DNA from 2 places in the Paenibacillus sp. FSL P2-0121 genome. Region 1 is predicted to be linked to the other one. Evidence: riboswitches for the same ligand, from Rfam matches in the RefSeq annotation. Region 1 holds a riboswitch; the other holds the start of a gene.

The links. Region 1 has a riboswitch for cyclic di-AMP ahead of MKY54_RS26345 (alpha/beta hydrolase). Riboswitches for the same ligand answer to the same signal wherever they lie in the genome.
Region 2: linked by a shared signal. The riboswitch ahead of MKY54_RS00190 (3D domain-containing protein) and the one ahead of MKY54_RS26345 (alpha/beta hydrolase) in region 1 are both predicted to bind cyclic di-AMP.

What each region holds. Positions count from the first base shown of each region.
Region 1 is NZ_CP150245.1:5,980,501-5,989,361, reverse strand. It holds gene MKY54_RS26370 (endo-1,4-beta-xylanase) at 1-43, shown strand, start outside; gene MKY54_RS26365 (alpha-glucuronidase family glycosyl hydrolase) at 126-2,180, shown strand; gene MKY54_RS26360 (Nif3-like dinuclear metal center hexameric protein) at 2,199-2,999, shown strand; gene MKY54_RS26355 (hypothetical protein) at 3,084-3,257, shown strand; partial or broken gene MKY54_RS26350 (glyoxalase) at 3,335-3,430, opposite strand; cyclic di-AMP (ydaO/yuaA leader) riboswitch at 3,692-3,878, shown strand; gene MKY54_RS26345 (alpha/beta hydrolase) at 3,966-4,793, shown strand; gene selD (selenide, water dikinase SelD) at 5,315-6,376, shown strand; gene mnmH (tRNA 2-selenouridine(34) synthase MnmH) at 6,435-7,472, shown strand; gene MKY54_RS26330 (cysteine desulfurase family protein) at 7,508-8,620, shown strand.
Region 2 is NZ_CP150245.1:38,281-47,141, reverse strand. It holds gene MKY54_RS00210 (Veg family protein) at 142-417, opposite strand; gene yabG (sporulation peptidase YabG) at 694-1,596, opposite strand; gene rsmA (16S rRNA (adenine(1518)-N(6)/adenine(1519)-N(6))-dimethyltransferase RsmA) at 1,761-2,645, opposite strand; gene rnmV (ribonuclease M5) at 2,642-3,193, opposite strand; gene MKY54_RS00190 (3D domain-containing protein) at 3,370-4,536, opposite strand; cyclic di-AMP (ydaO/yuaA leader) riboswitch at 4,822-5,051, opposite strand; gene MKY54_RS00185 (TatD family hydrolase) at 5,250-6,020, opposite strand; gene MKY54_RS00180 (HD domain-containing protein) at 6,072-7,355, opposite strand; gene MKY54_RS00175 (AbrB/MazE/SpoVT family DNA-binding domain-containing protein) at 7,651-7,905, shown strand; gene rsmI (16S rRNA (cytidine(1402)-2'-O)-methyltransferase) at 8,325-8,861, opposite strand, start outside.

The DNA of each region.
Region 1 (8,861 bases):
GCCAGCGTATCACCAATTGCTTAACGCTGTCACCAAATCATAGAGCGGGTAACCTGCTCAAGCTTGCGAATCATGAACCCGTCCTTTTCAATCCAGGGCGGGTTATTTATACGGGAGGAATAAACATGACAAATACCGCTTATGAGGCTTGGCTCAATTATGGTCAGCTGAAATCAGGATCTCTATACAATCAATATATAGATTGGTGTGTTGAGTTGGTAGTAACGGAGGACAACGAGACGATTCAGGCGGCAGCCGCGGAATTCATACAGGGGATGACCTCTATGCTGGGCAAAGCGCCACTGCTCACAGCGAAACCTGAAGGACCGTGTATCGTTATAGGAACCTTCCAAGGGGGGAATCCATTAATTAGTAGAGTATTCGCAGGAGAACGAACCGATTCACTGGGTCCTGAAGGTTTCCTTATACGTACAAATGCTACTGAGCAATGTATCGCTGTCGGTGCTTCAACGCCTGTTGGAATATTGTATGGCGTATTCCATCTGTTACGGCTGATAGGAACAGAAAGCGAGATAGACGCTCTGAATTTGTCTATGAATCCGGTGAACGGCCTGCGAATGATTAATCACTGGGATAATTTTGATGGCAGTATTGAACGTGGCTATGCTGGACGGTCCTTTTTTTACGAGTCCAATCAATTTCTTAACGATACAAAGCGGCTGCGTGATTATGCCAGATTGATGTCCTCTGTGGGGATCAACGCGATTTCGATTAACAATGTGAATGTTCATGAGCTTGAATCTCTATTTATAACGGAGCAATATTTGCCTGATATCGCGTTAATTGCAGGAATATTCCGCGTATACGGAATTAAGCTATTCCTCAGTGCTAACTTCGCCAGCCCGATACAGATCGGAGCATTGGAGACAGCTGATCCACTGGACCCAGCGGTGCGGCAATGGTGGAAAGATAAGGCTGGTGAGGTTTATCGAGTGATCCCTGATTTTGGCGGGTTTGTGGTCAAAGCAGATTCAGAAAATCGACCAGGGCCATTCACTTACGGGCGTGACCATGCCGATGGCGCTAATATGCTGGGAGAAGCACTGGAGCCGTTTGGCGGAATCGTGATTTGGCGTTGTTTCGTATATAACTGCAAGCAGGATTGGCGTGACCGTAAGACCGATCGGGCCAGAGCAGCGTATGATCATTTCAAACCATTGGATGACCGTTTTAATGATAATGTAGTGCTGCAAATCAAGAATGGACCGATGGATTTTCAAGTCAGAGAACCGGTATCTCCGTTGTTTGGCGCACTGGAACATACCAATCATCTGATGGAGTTTCAGATTGCTCAAGAATATACGGGGCAGCAGCGGCATCTCTGTTATCTCGTTCCACAGTGGAAAGAAGTCCTTGATTTCAATACTTATGCCAAAGGGCAAACTACGCTTGTGAAACATATTGTGGACGGATCGGTGTGGGGAAATAAATATAATGGTGTGGCTGCTGTAACTAATGTTGGGGATGACATGAACTGGACGGGGCATGGGTTAGCTCAAGCCAATCTGTATGGATATGGGAGATTAATTTGGAATCCGGAGCTGACGGCAAAAGAAATCGCTGAGGAATGGATTCGCCTTACCTTTGGCACTGATGAAGGTCTAGTGGCTGCTATTCGCGGGATGTTAATGGACTCATGGAGGATTTACGAATCTTACACAGCTCCATTAGGTGTGGGCTGGATGGTTAATCCGGATCATCATTATGGGCCGAATGTGGATGGATATGAATACGCCAAGTGGGGAACGTACCATTATGCGGATCATAAGGGCATTGGTGTGGATCGTTCAGTCAAATCGGGAACGGGGTATAGCGGACAGTATATGGGTCTTAATGCATCAAATTATGAGAATCTAGCGTCTTGTCCAGAAGAGCTGCTGCTGTTCTTCCATCATGTTCCATACACGCATGTTCTGCAATCGGGGCAAACGGTTATACAACATATCTACGATACTCATTTCGAGGGGGCAGAGCAGGCTGCACAGCTTCTAGCAACATGGGAATCACTTGAAGGCAGCATGGATAGTGGATTGTATGTGCAAGTGAAGCAACGTCTTGAAGAGCAAGCAGAGCATGCGCAGGAATGGAGAGATCGGATCAATACGTATTTTTACCGCAAGAGCGGAATTGAGGATCTTAAAGGCAGAAAGATTTATTAGATTTTGAACCGAGGGATGATGATAGTGAGCCTCACGATTAGAGCGATTTTGAAAGATTTAATGGGAACTGTGGAACAGGTAGAAGGGACTGTGGATATTCTGAACCCAGGGGAACCGAAAACTGAAGTCACAGGGATTATTACGGCCTTTTCTGCCACACAAAATATTGTGGAGCAAGCAATAGCGTTAGGAGCCAATTTGCTGATCACGCATGAAGGTGTATTTTATAGCCATCATGCGGCGAACGAGTGGTTAGAAGGTGATCCGGTTTATCATGCGAAAAAAAGTCTGATCGGACATTCCCCAATAGCTATTTTTCGTTATCATGATTATTGGCATCGGCAAGAGCCAGATGGGATTATGATGGGTTTGCTGCGAGAGCTGGATTGGTCAGACTATGTGGAAGAGCAGCAAGCGGCTGCTACGATTCTCACTATTCCTGCCATGACTGTACTGGAAGCTGCTCAGTATATTAAAAGTAAGCTAGGGATCTCTTATGTACGCGCTGCTGGTGACCTGTCTCTGTCCTGCAAACGCATAGGGATATTAGTAGGTTACAGAGGGGGCGGGACGATGGCTATTCCACTTTTTAATGATCACAATCTTGATTTAATTATTGCTGGAGAAGGACCAGAGTGGGAGACTCCGGAATATGTGCGGGATGCAGGGCACCAAGGCAGATCTAAAGCGCTCATCATGTTAGGTCATGCGGAGAGTGAAGCGCCGGGGATGAAATATTTAGCTGAAATCTTAGCAGACAAATATCCCATGCTTCCTACCCGGTTCATTGCTGAACAACCCATCTATCAGATGGTTTAATCTGGGGAAATTAAGAGTACGGAATAAATAAACATATTATGGAGAAAATGAAGGGAAACAGGTCACTGAGAAAGGAGTGTTTCAATGGAAATTCCTTTGGAGGCTGATGAAGTATTAAGTCGGATCAAAAAGCTGCAAAGCGACGGAAGCTCGATCAGTAAAAAACAAGTAAAGCAAAGCGACCCAGAGCTTATGAGAAGTGCGCTGTTCTTTTTTCCAAGCTGGGAGCATGCATTGAAAAACGCCGATCTTTTGTAGCCATAGTATTGTAAAAGGAAGCTAAGTGGACAAGGGGATATCTCTGATTCTGCTTAGCTTTTTTCTTTTTTATGAAATCATTCGTGCTGTTCATGTGAAATAATATTAACAAGCTTGCCAAACGGATCGGGGACATAGAAACGACGAACACCCCAAGGTACAGAAACTGGCCCAATATTGGTATTGAAGATTGTCGTTTCTTATTAAATAGGAAAGTACTGGTGAATCACCCCCTTTTTCGCTTGCTTCAGAGCTGTTTTTCTAAAGAAAACGAGTAAACAAGAGCAAAAGAAAGAGAAAATGAAGAGTATGCTTAATATGAAATGAAAAGCATTGCTTTCAACATTATTTTGACCAGAGCCCTCCTTTACAAGAAAACCTTACAAGAGTATGATTCATCTCAGAACTGAGAATTATCTTAAATTTACAATTACATAAGCAATCCGCTTAATTTCCGTTTCTGGAAAGCGGGGGAACCAACAACTGGCAGCCGATGTGAGAGTCGGCACTGGTTATGGGGTGAATCCTGTTCCGGGTGCATAATATGCATCCCTGCAGGTAGGGCAACTCTCACTGCCCGAATCCGACAGCTAACCTCGTAAGCGTATGGAGAGAGGATGAATGGCGTGTTTAGTGATGAATAGCCACAGAGAATCCCTCTGTGGTTTTTTGCTGCGTTTTTAAGCAGATATAGTCGTAGAATTTATTATGAAAGAGGTGTTACCTTTGCCTATCGCTAAACTGAACGGAACTTCGCTCTATTATGAAATCAATGGAACTGGCACTCCGGTTGTGTTTATCCATGGACATGGATTAACACACAGTATGTTCAAACCACAGCTGGAGTATTTTTCCGATAAATATAAAGTGATTTTGTGCGATTTACGGGGGAATGGCAAGTCTGGTAAACTGCTGGAGGCCCCACATGAGATTATTGAGACGCAATGTCTGGATCTGATTATGCTGTTGAATGACCTAGGTATCCGTGAAGCAGTTTTTGTAGGAATCGCCTATGGTGGCTTAGTCGTTCAGCATATTGCCAAACAATATCCTGAGCGTGTAAAAGCCATTGTGGTCGCGGATAGCTTTTGTAGGACTCACGGATCAACAATAGTAGGGAAAATACAAACTATGGCAGCATATTGCAGTTTACTAATGTATTATCTCCCAAGCGAGCTGGTGTTGCCTTCGATTCGGATGATGTACCGAGAGCGCTGGAGTCTGGCCTACAATGAGATTAGAAGAGGGCTGCTGGACAAACGTCCCCGGGAGCTATATCGGCAAAGGCTGGCTACGAGCCATGTTGATTACACCAGATGTTTAAAGGCTTTTAAACGTCCCGCTTTATGTATTGTAGGGGACTTCAATGAATTTGGAGTGAATTGTATGAAGGAAATGGTGTCTCAGCTGCCACATGCGCAGTTGGCGATTATTCCGAACGCATTAGATCCAAGTAATCTGTGCCAACCGGAGCAATTCAATGCGATTCTTCAACGTTTCTTAGAGAAGCAGCAGGGTACTCAGCAGATTAGCTGATCTATTGGGAGACCTTCACAAGCGAAGCGTTTAAGTGAGAAAAAAGACGTCCCATAGCCAGGGAGCACGAGCTGGCTATGGGACGTCCTTTTGGGTTGAACTTTAGGGGAATTCTCCCTAAAGTGAAGGAGATTATGGCTCCTAGAACATGGATTAGGGAAAACTTCCCTAATAATAGGATGTTTTTAGGGAGGATTTCCCTAATATAATGGACATCCAATTAAAGGCTGGCTTATCCGTAGTGAAATCTACGAATGAGCCAGCCTTTGGTTATTTTACTAACCGATGGATGTTGAACATTTACAAGCATATTGTACCTAGAACGCTACTTAATGTCCCTACCCTACCACAGCACCAAATATAGCTCACCCGACGTGGGAAAGAACAGTAGGCCCTAAGTAGTGAAGGTAAGTGTATAGAAGGAGGCGTAGTAAGCAACGCATCTGCTACTCTTGCATTTTGTACAATGCGATCTACTCGTGTAAGATTAAGATAATTCATACTAAAGGAGCTGAGTCATGATGTCTCAAGCTGAAACTATAAAACTGACTTCATTATCTTCAAAAGGGGGCTGCGGCTGCAAAATCGGTCCCGCTGATCTCATGCAGGTTATTCGCAGTCTGCCACCAACTGTTCCTAACCCGGATCTACTTGTAGGTCTGGACACTAGTGATGATGCAGGGGTGTACCGTTTAAGTGATGAATTAGCGTTAGTGCAAACTGTTGATTTTTTCACGCCGATCGTGGATGATCCCTATTCATTTGGTCAAATTGCAGCAGCCAATGCATTAAGCGATATTTATGCGATGGGTGGAAAGCCGCTTACGGTGCTTAATATTGTGGCCTTCCCTATTTCTGTTTTAGATAAAAGCATTCTCGGTGACATTTTGCGCGGTGCAGCGGATAAAGTACAGGAAGCAGGAGCTACTCTTGTGGGCGGACATTCCATCGACGATAAAGAGCCCAAATTCGGATTGGCCGTTACGGGCCTTGTGCATCCTGACAAAGTAAGAACGAATGCGGGCGCCAAGGTGGGAGACAAGCTGGTTCTAACGAAGCCTATCGGTGTGGGGATCTTAACAACTTCCATTAAAAAGGATCAGCTATCTCCTGAAGAAACCACACGCCTTACGACAGTAATGTCTACTTTGAATAAAAAAGCGGCTGAAATCATGGAGCCTTATGATGTACATGCTTGTACAGATGTTACCGGATTTGGGCTACTGGGACATGCCTCGGAAATGGCTAAAGGGAGCGGCACGGGCCTGATCATTCGTCAAGGCGATGTACCTATGCTGCCAAGAGTAAGAGAGCTTGCGGAACAGGGATTTGTTCCAGGAGGCACTAAGAATAACTTTGCCCATCTGGAAGGCAGCATTCTTTATCCGGAAGAGATGGACCAACTAAGCCGCTATATTCTATGTGACGCTGTGACTTCTGGCGGATTGCTGATCTCTGTGGCCCCTGAACAAAGCGAAGATTTGCTAAAAGAGTTAGTAGATGCAGGGGTAGAAGCGGCATTGATCGGAGAGGTAACGGAAGAGCATCCGGGTCAGATTACAGTTATAGCTGCTGTGGAATAACTGTTGTATATCAGCTTAGAGCAAATTATAAAGGTTAGCCACCAGAGGAGAGAGCATATTGTTTCAGGACATTACACTGGAAGAACTTAGAGTGTTAAAAAACAAGAAGCAGATCACCATTATTGATGTTAGATCTCCTTCTGAATATAAAGATGCAACGCTGCCGGATAGTTTGAATATTCCTTTTTTTGATGATCAGGAACGGGCTGAAGTAGGGACGTTGTATAAACAGACAAGTGTGCAGGCCGCGAAAGAACGTGGTTTGGAGATTGCTGCGGCAAAACTGCCTTCTTTTGTCAAAGAATTTGCAGCGATTCAAGGAGACAAAGCTGTATTCTGCTGGAGGGGAGGTATGCGCAGCCGTACAACTGCGACCGTACTCTCTTTAATGGATATTCATGCTTACCGGCTGATAGGCGGCTATAAGGCTTATCGTAAATGGGTGCTCGACGAATTGGAGTCCTATGAATGTAAGGCGAAGTCTTATGTGATTCACGGAAATACAGGCACAGGTAAAACCAATCTGTTACACCGCCTGAAAGCGCAAGGCTACCCCGTTCTGGATTTGGAAGGGATGGCAGGTCATCGCGGTTCTATTTTTGGTGAGATTGGCCTTCGTGCGAACAATCAAAAAACGTTCGATAGTCTTCTTTTAGAGGAGTTAATTAAGATCGGGGATTCTCCTTATGTACTATTTGAAGCGGAGAGCAAAAAGATTGGTAAGGTAGTAATGCCCCCATTTATGGCCGAGCAAAAAGAGAGCGGAACGCAGATCTGGATTGAGATGCCTTTGCATGCCAGAGTGGAGCAAATCCTTGAGGATTATCGGCCAGAAGAATACAAGGAGCAATGTATTTCTGCATTTCGGAGTATTAAATCCCGAATTCATATCCCTATTGCGGCAGAAATCGAGCGATGCTTGCAGGCAGATTTGTTCGGCGAAGCTGTGGCGCTGCTGCTAGAATATTACTATGATCCCAGATACGATTATACGTCCACTCAGTATGAAGGCATTGAGAGAGTTACTTTTAAAGTGAATAATCTGGATGAAGCTGAGACTGCTGTGCGTTCTTTTTTAAAACATCAAGAAGTATAAGTTTCGCGTTATGGTTAAAGGGGGCTTTACTTAATATGATCTATTTAGATTACAACGCTACAACACCAGTAGATAAGGAAGTAGCAGAGGTTATGATCCCTTATCTTTACGGTCATTTTGGGAATCCTTCAAGCAGTCATTCTTTGGGGCGTGAAGCTAAACTCGGAATAGAGCAGGCAAGAACACAGGTGGCTGATTTCCTGAATTGTGCGCCGGGTGAGGTGCTTTTTACCAGTGGGGGTAGTGAGTCTAATAATACTGTCATTAAAGGAGTAGCCCAAACGTATCGCCATAAAGGTAATCACATTATCCTGTCTGCTATTGAGCATCCAGCGGTAATTAAACCTTGTCAGTACCTGGAGCAGATGGGATACAACCTGACTTATGTACCTGTTGACTCGTATGGAATGGTGCAGGTTGACGATGTGAAAAAGCAGCTCACGGACCAAACCATTCTGGTCTCCATCATGCACTCTAATAACGAAACGGGTACGATCCAGCCGATCAAGGAAATAGCTGAGGTCTGCCACCAACGGGGCATTCTTATTCATACAGATGCTTCACAATCTGCGGGAAAAGTAGACCTCGATGTAGCGGATTTGGGAGTGGATTTTCTAACGCTTGCAGGCCATAAATTATATGCGCCCAAAGGCATTGGAGCATTGTACATTCGAGACGGCATTCACATTGAGCCTTTGATACACGGTGCGGGCCATGAACAGGGGCGAAGAGCGGGGACAGAAAATACACCCTACATTATTGGCTTAGGAAAAGCCTGTGAGCTTGCTGCTGACTCTGATTCTAGAAAAAGAGTTAAGCAAGTTACGGAGTATTTCTATGGAAGACTGCAGGAGTCTTTTGGCGAAAAAATTCATTTGAATGGTCATAAACACAAGCGCTTGCCTAACACCCTTAACGTTAGTTTTCTTGGAGCAGTGGGTCATGAAATTATCGATTCTCTGGAAGCTGTGGCGGCTTCAACTGGCTCAGCGTGCCATTCCGGTGAAACGTTGATTTCGCCTGTTTTAAAGGCTATGCATGTGTCGGAGAATATTGGACGGGGAGCGGTTCGTTTTAGTGTGGGACGATATACGACTACAGCGGAAATCGATGAGGTCATCGATAAGTTGAAGGTGTATTTGTTATAAGCTGAAATCGTATTAGTTGTGAGGTTCGTTTTTGCAAACAGTGGCAAAGTGTGAATCCTAGTGAACGGACTTTGACTTCCAGTGGACGGACTATGACTCTCAGTGAACGGAGTACGAATCTCACTAAACGGGCTATGAATCTCAGTGAATGGACTATGGTTCCCAGTGAACGGAGTAGCTATCGGACTCAGGCGCTCTTATTTGCAATATTTTCCTATTTTTGAGTTGCTATAGGACTCCA
Region 2 (8,861 bases), 1.0 Mb from region 1:
CGGAATTCCTCCCTTATGAAAATAAATGATTAACCCGTTGCCCAATTAGTATGCTTGCTTAGCACACGGATCATGCACCAAATATTTGTCCCAAAAAACGTAAACAAAAAACAGCCTCCAAGGGAGACTGTTCGTGAAACATTAAGCTTTAATATACATAATCCGCATCTGCCCATCGTCTTCACAAACTGTGATTTCCACAGATTCAGTAAGTATATCGGCATAGCTATAGGAGACTCGCTTAAAAGTTTGCTGCTCCTGATCCAGTTTGACAATAAATACAGAAGGGTACGTTTCTTCCAGGACACCTGTGCGTTCAACGGTTTTACGACGACCTCCGTTTGCACGCAATGTGATCTTATGACCGACGTGAGCTTCAAGACTGCGTTTGATTTCCAACAGCGCGTTATTAGCCATTACCTGACGACCACCTCTTTTCTTGTCCATTATACAACTTTTTCAGGACAATGTCAAAGCAAATAAATAATTAATTATAGTTGATGCATATTTCGTTGTCAACGGAATTTTTTTGCGAGAAATCAGCGCCGGACTAATATCCTTGTTATCTGTAATATAGGCATTACAAAGAAAAAAAGAAAGGGTTAAGCTCAGCGCTCACCCTTTCTTTCGGATATTCTATTCAACCCATTCAAATTACCTATATTCCTGACACCATAGACCTATCTCTGCCGCTTAAATGGCTGATGGTGTCACTTTTAGCGCCGACAGATTCTGCAGTCGCGGCATTCCGATGCGGAAGCTGCCACGGGTCTCAACACCACCAATACCCTGATTACCGCTGATGGTATTATTCAGAACATCGCTAAGATTTACAGTATCCCTGATGGAAGTAAAGGATGATTTTGCTGCTACATACACGGGATCCAGAGCATGGATCAAAATTCGACCAGGTGAACTGGCAAAATTAGCTCCAGCTCCAAGTAAGGCCTCGAAATGAGATTGACAAGCACCGGCAACAATAGTCAACGCATCAAAATTCCGCTCATACTCCCTAGCTACCCTAATAGCAGCTATAAAGTTTTGCGAATTTTTATAGCTATTCAGACTATACAGATCGTAAGTATGCTGTTGCTTCAGTACCCCATCATGACCAGTGATCACTACAATATCTGGGCGTACACGGGGCAACAGCCGGTATAACGTATCAGCCATTGCAGATTCATGAACATGATGCCCTTCAGCGGGAATCCGCAGCTGCTCGTATAAGCTAAGGCTCTTATTCAAATATGCCGGATCGCCATCCAGATGCAGTACTTTACCTGGCACTTCAAAATAAGGAGCTTCCTTGGACGGTGGAGCCCATGTCCCCTCTGTTAGGGTTCCCCCGCTCCGCTGACTTTGCTCCTGACGGTCCTTCCGCAGCTGTGTCAGTGATTCCTTCGCTTTGATCTGTGCTTGCTGTCCCCGTTCCGTTATTCGGGTAGGAGGCACTTGAACCAGGTCATCCAGAGGAGAATCCGCCAACAGGCGGAAATCTGTGCCTTTAATGACGGCTCTATCCTGCACAATATTATCTACACGAAATGTTAAATCACCGCCATAAGATTTGCGAACGACCAAGTCTCCTAAATTCATTACAACCACCACCTCTACCCCATCGTATGGGCAAAGGCCTCAGTTGGTTCATAACTCAACATATTTTTAAAATATAAGAATGTATAATGCTCCACCAGAATAACATCCTTATATTTCTACGAGAAACGGTTGTCGTCCTTAAGACAACAACCGTTTCCTATTGCTTATTCAATTCCAGCGGCTAGCAAAACACCGCTTAAGCGGGCGTATTCTTCAAGACTGAGTGTTTCTCCGCGACGGGTCGGTTCAATACCCGCTTCTGCGAGTAAAGCCTCCAGCTGCTCACGTCCTTGTTCAGGGAAGTAACGAGCCTTCAGATTGTTAGCAATCGTCTTGCGGCGCTGTGTGAAAGAAGCGTGAACCACTTCAAAGAAATGCTTCTCACTCTCCACCTTTACCGGAGGATGCTCTCTAACCTTCAGACGGATAACAGCAGACTCCACATTAGGTTGAGGGATGAATACCGTACGTGGCACGATACAGACGAGCTCAGGCTCGCTGTAGTACTGCACGGCAATGCTAAGACTTCCGTATTCCTTTCCACCTGGAGATGCAGCCATACGCTCCGCAACCTCCTTCTGAATCATTACAACGATGTTATCAAGGGGAAGCTTCTCTTCGAGCAGCTTCATCAGAATCGGAGTAGTCACATAATAAGGCAGGTTAGCAACCACACTGACCTTGTTCACAGTGGTGAAATCTTCCTTGAACATTTCCTGCAAGTTCACATTGAGGACATCATCGTTACGAACCTTAACATGGGGATAGGGGGAAAGTACGTCTTTTAATATTGGAATCAGTCTACGGTCAATCTCTACGGCAGTTACAGCACCCGCTGTTAGTGCCAGACGCTCCGTCAGCGCTCCAATTCCCGGCCCGATCTCCAGCGCCCCAGAATCGCTATCTAGTCCAGCAGCGTCTACAATCTTGTCCAAAATATTCTGATCAATCAAAAAATTCTGTCCCAGGCTTTTCTTGAACTTGAATCCATAACGTTGAATAATCTCTTTGGTCCGTTTTGGAGTCGAAATTTCCTCTCTACCACTCATGAAGTAATGCCTCCCTGATCAATTTGGGCGAGAGCCCCGGCAAATTCCTCCCGCGTAATCCCAAACATCGCCAGCCGCTTGTACAGCTGTTTGCCGTTACAATATCCGATTCCAAGCAAATTACCAAGTGCCATACGTCTTTCAGCAGCCCGAGGGTGTACAAGCATTCCAGCGGCCATAAGATCATCAATACCAATCAAAGCAGGTGCTCCTTCAAAAGAGGTATGTACATTACGCAGCGCATGACGAATCGCCTCTGGCGATGCATTCTCTACACCGATATCCCCTTTTCGAGTTGCGTCCTTCTCTGGAATAAAAGCATGCTTGCAGCCCGGCACCTTCGCTGAAACGATTTTACGAATTCGCTCCCCAGCATGGTCCGGGTCCGTAAGAATAATAACCCCTCTACGTTCCATAGCAAGCGCGATCTTAGCAATTACAGTCCGGTTTACAGCAGAGCCGCCTGTCTCAATGGTATCCGCTTCTACAGCACGCTTAATGGCTACGGTATCGCTTTTGCCTTCAACGACGATTAATTCCTTAATCATATTTCTTGACTCCTTCCAAAAAAAGCAAAAAGAAGAGGATTCGCTCCTCTTCTTTTGGTTAAAGAATGTATAAGTGATGAGCGGTTGCTCTGCGATCAACGAAATGATCATCCAGCGTTCCTTAACGGTTATCATCACTATAGCTTATCAAAGGATTTTTTGCAAAAGCTTCAGTTCTAGTTAAGCTCTGGTTTCACAGGTCCAATCACATAAACGGTACGTGATTTACGGCCGAAATTACGAGCATGGCTCAGGGAATCATAATAGACATCCACTTTATTGCCTTTAATGGCACCGCCAGTATCCTCTGCACGGCGGAATCCAAGCCCATCGATATAAACCCACCAGCCAATAGGAATTACATTCGGATCTACTGCAATTGTACGACCTTCCGTTACGCGTGTTCCGGAGGCAGTTTTAGTACCTATCCCTGGCTCTTCTGACGAATAAGCTGTCATGGAGACGTTCTTAATCATCTTCTTGTACTCAAAGTCTACGCCAGCCTTGCTTGTGACGTTCTTAGTCTTAGCGCTAACTTTAGTCGTTTTGGAGGTAGTGCTTGATTTGGAAGTTGTTGTAGCTTTAGCAACTACAGTAGGCTTAGGAAGTGCTTTAGTACCAACGGCAATGATCTTATCTTTTGTTACCGTTTGTACTTCCTTGCCGATCATGCGCATAGAGGCCAGTTCTCCGTCTTGATAGATCTTTTCAATATGCTGAACCATGACGCCTGGTTTGCCTGCCTGTGCCACTCTAACTGTTCCCACAGTAAGGGAGGGATCTGCTGTCTTAATAACACGGAAAGGTAAGTTAGTTGTTCGCTGTACCGTTTGCTTGTTGATACGAACGATCTTAATCTCCATGTCAGCAGAGATGGTGGTGTCTAACGAAGGAAAAATCTTATCATAGCCTTCTAGGTTGATACCCAGTTTGTCAATCGCTTGACCGATAGTGTCTTCGGTCGTATATAACGTTTTTGTTGCTCCGTCCGCAGTAAGGCTAAATTTCTGCGCACGATTGATAACGACACGGTCACCGTCTTTTATTTCATCACTCAGACCTAAAGATAATTCATCATGCGGCTGCAGCGAAATTTGCTCTTTCTCCAACACATCACCAAGAAGTGCTTCTCGCGTTTCAAGTGTCTGTGTTTGCCCGTCTATTACTAAAACTAATTGTTTATTACTTTGACCGTGTACGTACAGCAGAATTAACAGCGCGATTGCGATTGAAATCACACCTGCAAGTAAAAGTACGCGAGTATTTACTTGCTCCCACCGTAATGCGAAAGACCTGCTGGATGACTGCGAATCATGGGATACCTCTGGTTGGAATAAGCCCATTCTCTCCATCCTCCTTACATAGCCTCGTCGTCAATTTGTATATCATGAGGACTGAATTTCTTTGACGAAACTATTTGAGATTGTCACAGGATACGCACGTATTAACTTAGCGTCTCCTGCTCATGGATCGCCTGCTCGGCACAGCTACTCCCACACCTGTTATATAACAGTATGCGGGCAACATTCAGTTTATTCAAAAATAAAGAAGCCTAAAAAGAGTTCTCTTGAGGACTCTTTCGTGGCTTCTCCGATGTCAGAATACGCGGGAATGTTTGTGCACGAGGTTGCCTCTCTTACTTGCGCTTACGGGGTTAGCTGTCGGGTTCGGACGAAAGAGAGACGCCCTATTTCAGGTCACCCGCTCACGGCGGTTGCCCTTAAATTCACCCCAAAGACCACGTGAAGAAATCAAATATTGTTCTGCGGCAATTCCTAGTCGTATTCAAGATACAGGCATGCGGCAGTTCAATATTGGTTCCCCCGTTCTCCATACGGAGACTCAGCGAGACGATCCATGAATCAATGGCTGTCACAATAACAACAGCTCACATCACTGAAAAGATGATATCCTGTTTTGATGCATGTTGTAAAGGACGATTCAACCACGTTTACGCAAATATATGGTTAAAATATTGTAATAATCAGCCGTTTTTATATTAAAAAAGTTTAATATATCGGCCATTCTCTATTTTTCACCCGTTTTACTCCTGTTTTCAGACAATCCCAAATCGTTCCAGTGCGTTCGCATACGTAATTTTAGCCAATTCTTCCCATGTTAACCCTTTAATTTCAGCCGCAGCCTCTGCTACTAACTTCACATGAGCACTCTCATTTCGCTTGCCTCGGAAGGGGTGTGGAGTCAAATATGGAGCGTCTGTTTCGATCAATAATCGGTCCAATGGCGTCTGTGCAAGCACCTCTTTAGGCACTCTGGCATTTTTGAACGTGATCGGTCCTCCAAATGACAAATGAAATCCTAGATCTAGACACATTTTTGCGGTTTCCCAGCTGCCTGAGAAAGAATGCATTACGCCACCAATTTCATTTGCTTTTTCCTCCCGTAAAATCCGTACGACATCTTCATGGGCATCACGGTCATGTATGCAGATTGGCATTTTTAGTTCACGGGCTAGTCCAATTTGTTTGCGGAAGACCTCCTGCTGCACATCCTTGGGAGAGGTATCCCAATAATAATCCAACCCAATCTCTCCGATGGCCACCACTTTCTCATGGCTGCAAAGAGAGGCGATCCAATCGAGGTCCCCCTCTTTCATATCAATCGCATCCTGTGGATGCCAGCCCACCGCTGCATAAATATAATCATAAGATTCAGCCAGCTTCATCGTTGAAGGGATCGTTTCCCGATTAAATCCTATATTGATCATCTTGCTAACTCCGGCCTCTACTGCACGAGCTATAACTTCCTCGCGATCCTCGTCGAATTGAGGCGCATCTAAATGTGTATGTGTGTCGAACAGATACATTTTAAAGCTCACTCCTTGTTGTTTTTATCAATAGTTCCATAAATATTTGTATTATTTTGCAAAAATCTCTGCTACAGAAGAGGGCAACCGTGTAAGGGCTTTTTTCAGCTTATCCTGTGGGAAATATAGGTGATATCTGCCACGATGAATTCCGCTTATTGAGCGCACAATATCCGATACCTCTGAAATTTCCCGCAATTGCTCATTGCGATCAAGCAGTAAAATTTGATTATTGTCGAAGGCTGCTCCTGGACGGAACACATCATAAGGCAAATCTGTCGGATAATCAATCTCTAAGTCATATTCTGGGTTAAGTCCCGCTCCCGCAAAACTGCTGCGGATTTCCGTAATCATATCTGTATCCAAATTCTCGATCTCTACATATTTATACAGTTTACGATGAATAAAACGGGTACACAAGTCGCTTAATAACTCATCTTCTTCAAGTGTCCATTGCATAAAAGCAGTCTGTATCAGTGCCTCATCAAGCATTAAATATTGTTTCACTGTTACTTCTCCTCGAAAGAGATCTTCCAGCGGAGCGATCATAAAGCGAAATTTGTACCCCTCTTGGAACAATTCTTTAGCTCTACGGAAGATTTGACGCAAAATAATTTCAGAGCTGCGCGTCACCGGATGAAAATATACCTGCCAGTACATTTGATAACGCGACATTAAATAATCTTCAATGGCATGCATACCTGATTCTTTTACTACAATCCGCCCATTATAAGGACGAAGCATTCTCAAAATCCGATCAATGTCGATGGTTCCATAGTTTACACCTGTATAGTACGCATCACGCAGCAAATAATCCATACGATCAGCATCCAGCGGACTGGAAACCAAATTGACAACAATTTCATGCTCATATGTCTTAGAGATAACTGAGGCTACTTTACGAGGAAAATCTTCCTCCACATCACGCAATATTTCGGTGATCTCCGTGTCCTCCAAAATAATTCGGCAGGTCCAATCCTCATGGTTCATTTCAAAAGCTTCTTCTATAGAATGTGAAAATGGACCATGCCCTAAATCATGCAGCAAAGCCGCACACAAAGTAAGCAAACTTTCTTCAGGAATCCAATCCTTATACCCGCTGCGCTCAAATTGCGAAATGATTCTGCGTGTAATTTCATATACTCCTAAAGAATGAGAAAAACGACTATGCTCTGCACCATGAAAAGTGAGATATGAGGTACCTAACTGGCGAATCCGGCGTAAACGCTGAAATTCTTTTGTATTAATTAGTCGCCAAATAATCGTATCCTGTACGTGAATATAATTATGAACGGGATCCTTGAAAACTTTTTCTTCCGTGAGCGGCTGCTTCATGAGATCAACTCCTTCTAATAATTTAATATGATTTTAACTAATATCAGTATATAATAAATAATTATGTCGTACTTTGTCGAAAAGTATCATTTTTGGTCTTGGTAAATCGACAAAATGCTTTCAGGGTAATTCTTAATTTTTATAGGGACATTCAAAGTTCTTATGGAAATTTTCTTATTCAGCCTATGAAAAAAGGTTGACTGATTTGGGAATCGTTGGTATTATAAGTATCATAAAACAGTGAACAATGTCGAATAATGACGTTTTTGGAACATTGAGAGGAGTAACGATTGTTATGATGAAATCAACAGGAATTGTAAGAAAAGTAGACGAACTTGGACGGGTTGTTATTCCTATTGAATTACGCCGTACACTTGGCATTGGCGAAAAGGACGCACTGGAAATTTACGTTGATGGCGAACGGATTATGCTTAAAAAGTATGAGCCTGCCTGCATTTTCTGTGGCAACGCTGAGAACGTAACTTACTTTAAAGGAAAAATAGTTTGTCATGAATGCATATCTTCCATCCCTACCCCTGTGACAAACTAAATTAAATAGTATATAATAGAACTAATCAAATTGTTAATTCTAACCTTTTCATATCTCCTTGACCTCCCGTGACCGCGGGAGGTATTTTTTATGTCTGGGTTTGCCCTCCTGGTTATCCCCTCCCTAAGGGCAATGTGCTTCAAGACGGAACTAGTAATACTTAGTTGTATTTCTTACAGTTATTTTAAATGATTTTTACCATTAAACGAATTAATTGTATTTTGTACACTTATATTTCCTATATCTCCGTGAAATCAATCCTTTCCACCTTTATAACTGTATGAAGTACAACTAAACGAACAAATACATAAAAAAATTCAAAAATAACTGTACAAAATACATTTAACCCACAGATAAATCACTCAAGCTCGAAACGGCTCCAAAAATCCTTAGTTATTCTAGGAATTCGTCTATAACACTTACTCTTCTGCTCTATCAAGCAACGCATTATAAATATCCCGTTTGGCTACACCCCGGTCTGATGCCGCTTTTTTCATAGCCTCTTTCCGTGGTACATCCTGTGCTTCGTAATGAGCTACATGATCTTCAATGCTTAACTGACGCCACCACGCCGATTCTGCGATTTCTGCATCTTCCTTGCTCTCCCCTTCTACGACAATAACATATTCGCCTAGCGGAGGATGTTCAGCCAGCCATAGTGTACATTCCTCAATCGAACCGCGTAGAAACTCCTCATATCTTTTCGTTAATTCACGTGCCAACACAATCTGGCGATTACCGAATGCTTCTTGAAGATGAGCAAGTGTCTTAACTACGCGATGGGGAGATTCGTAGAACAACAAAGTGCCTTGAGCCGAACGAAGTGGACTTAATACTGCTCGGATGTCCTTACGCTCTCGGGGAAGAAAGCCGATAAAGGTGAACGTATTCGTAGATAGACCAGAAGCGATCAAAGCTGACAACGCTGCGTTAGCTCCAGGGATAGGAATCACCGG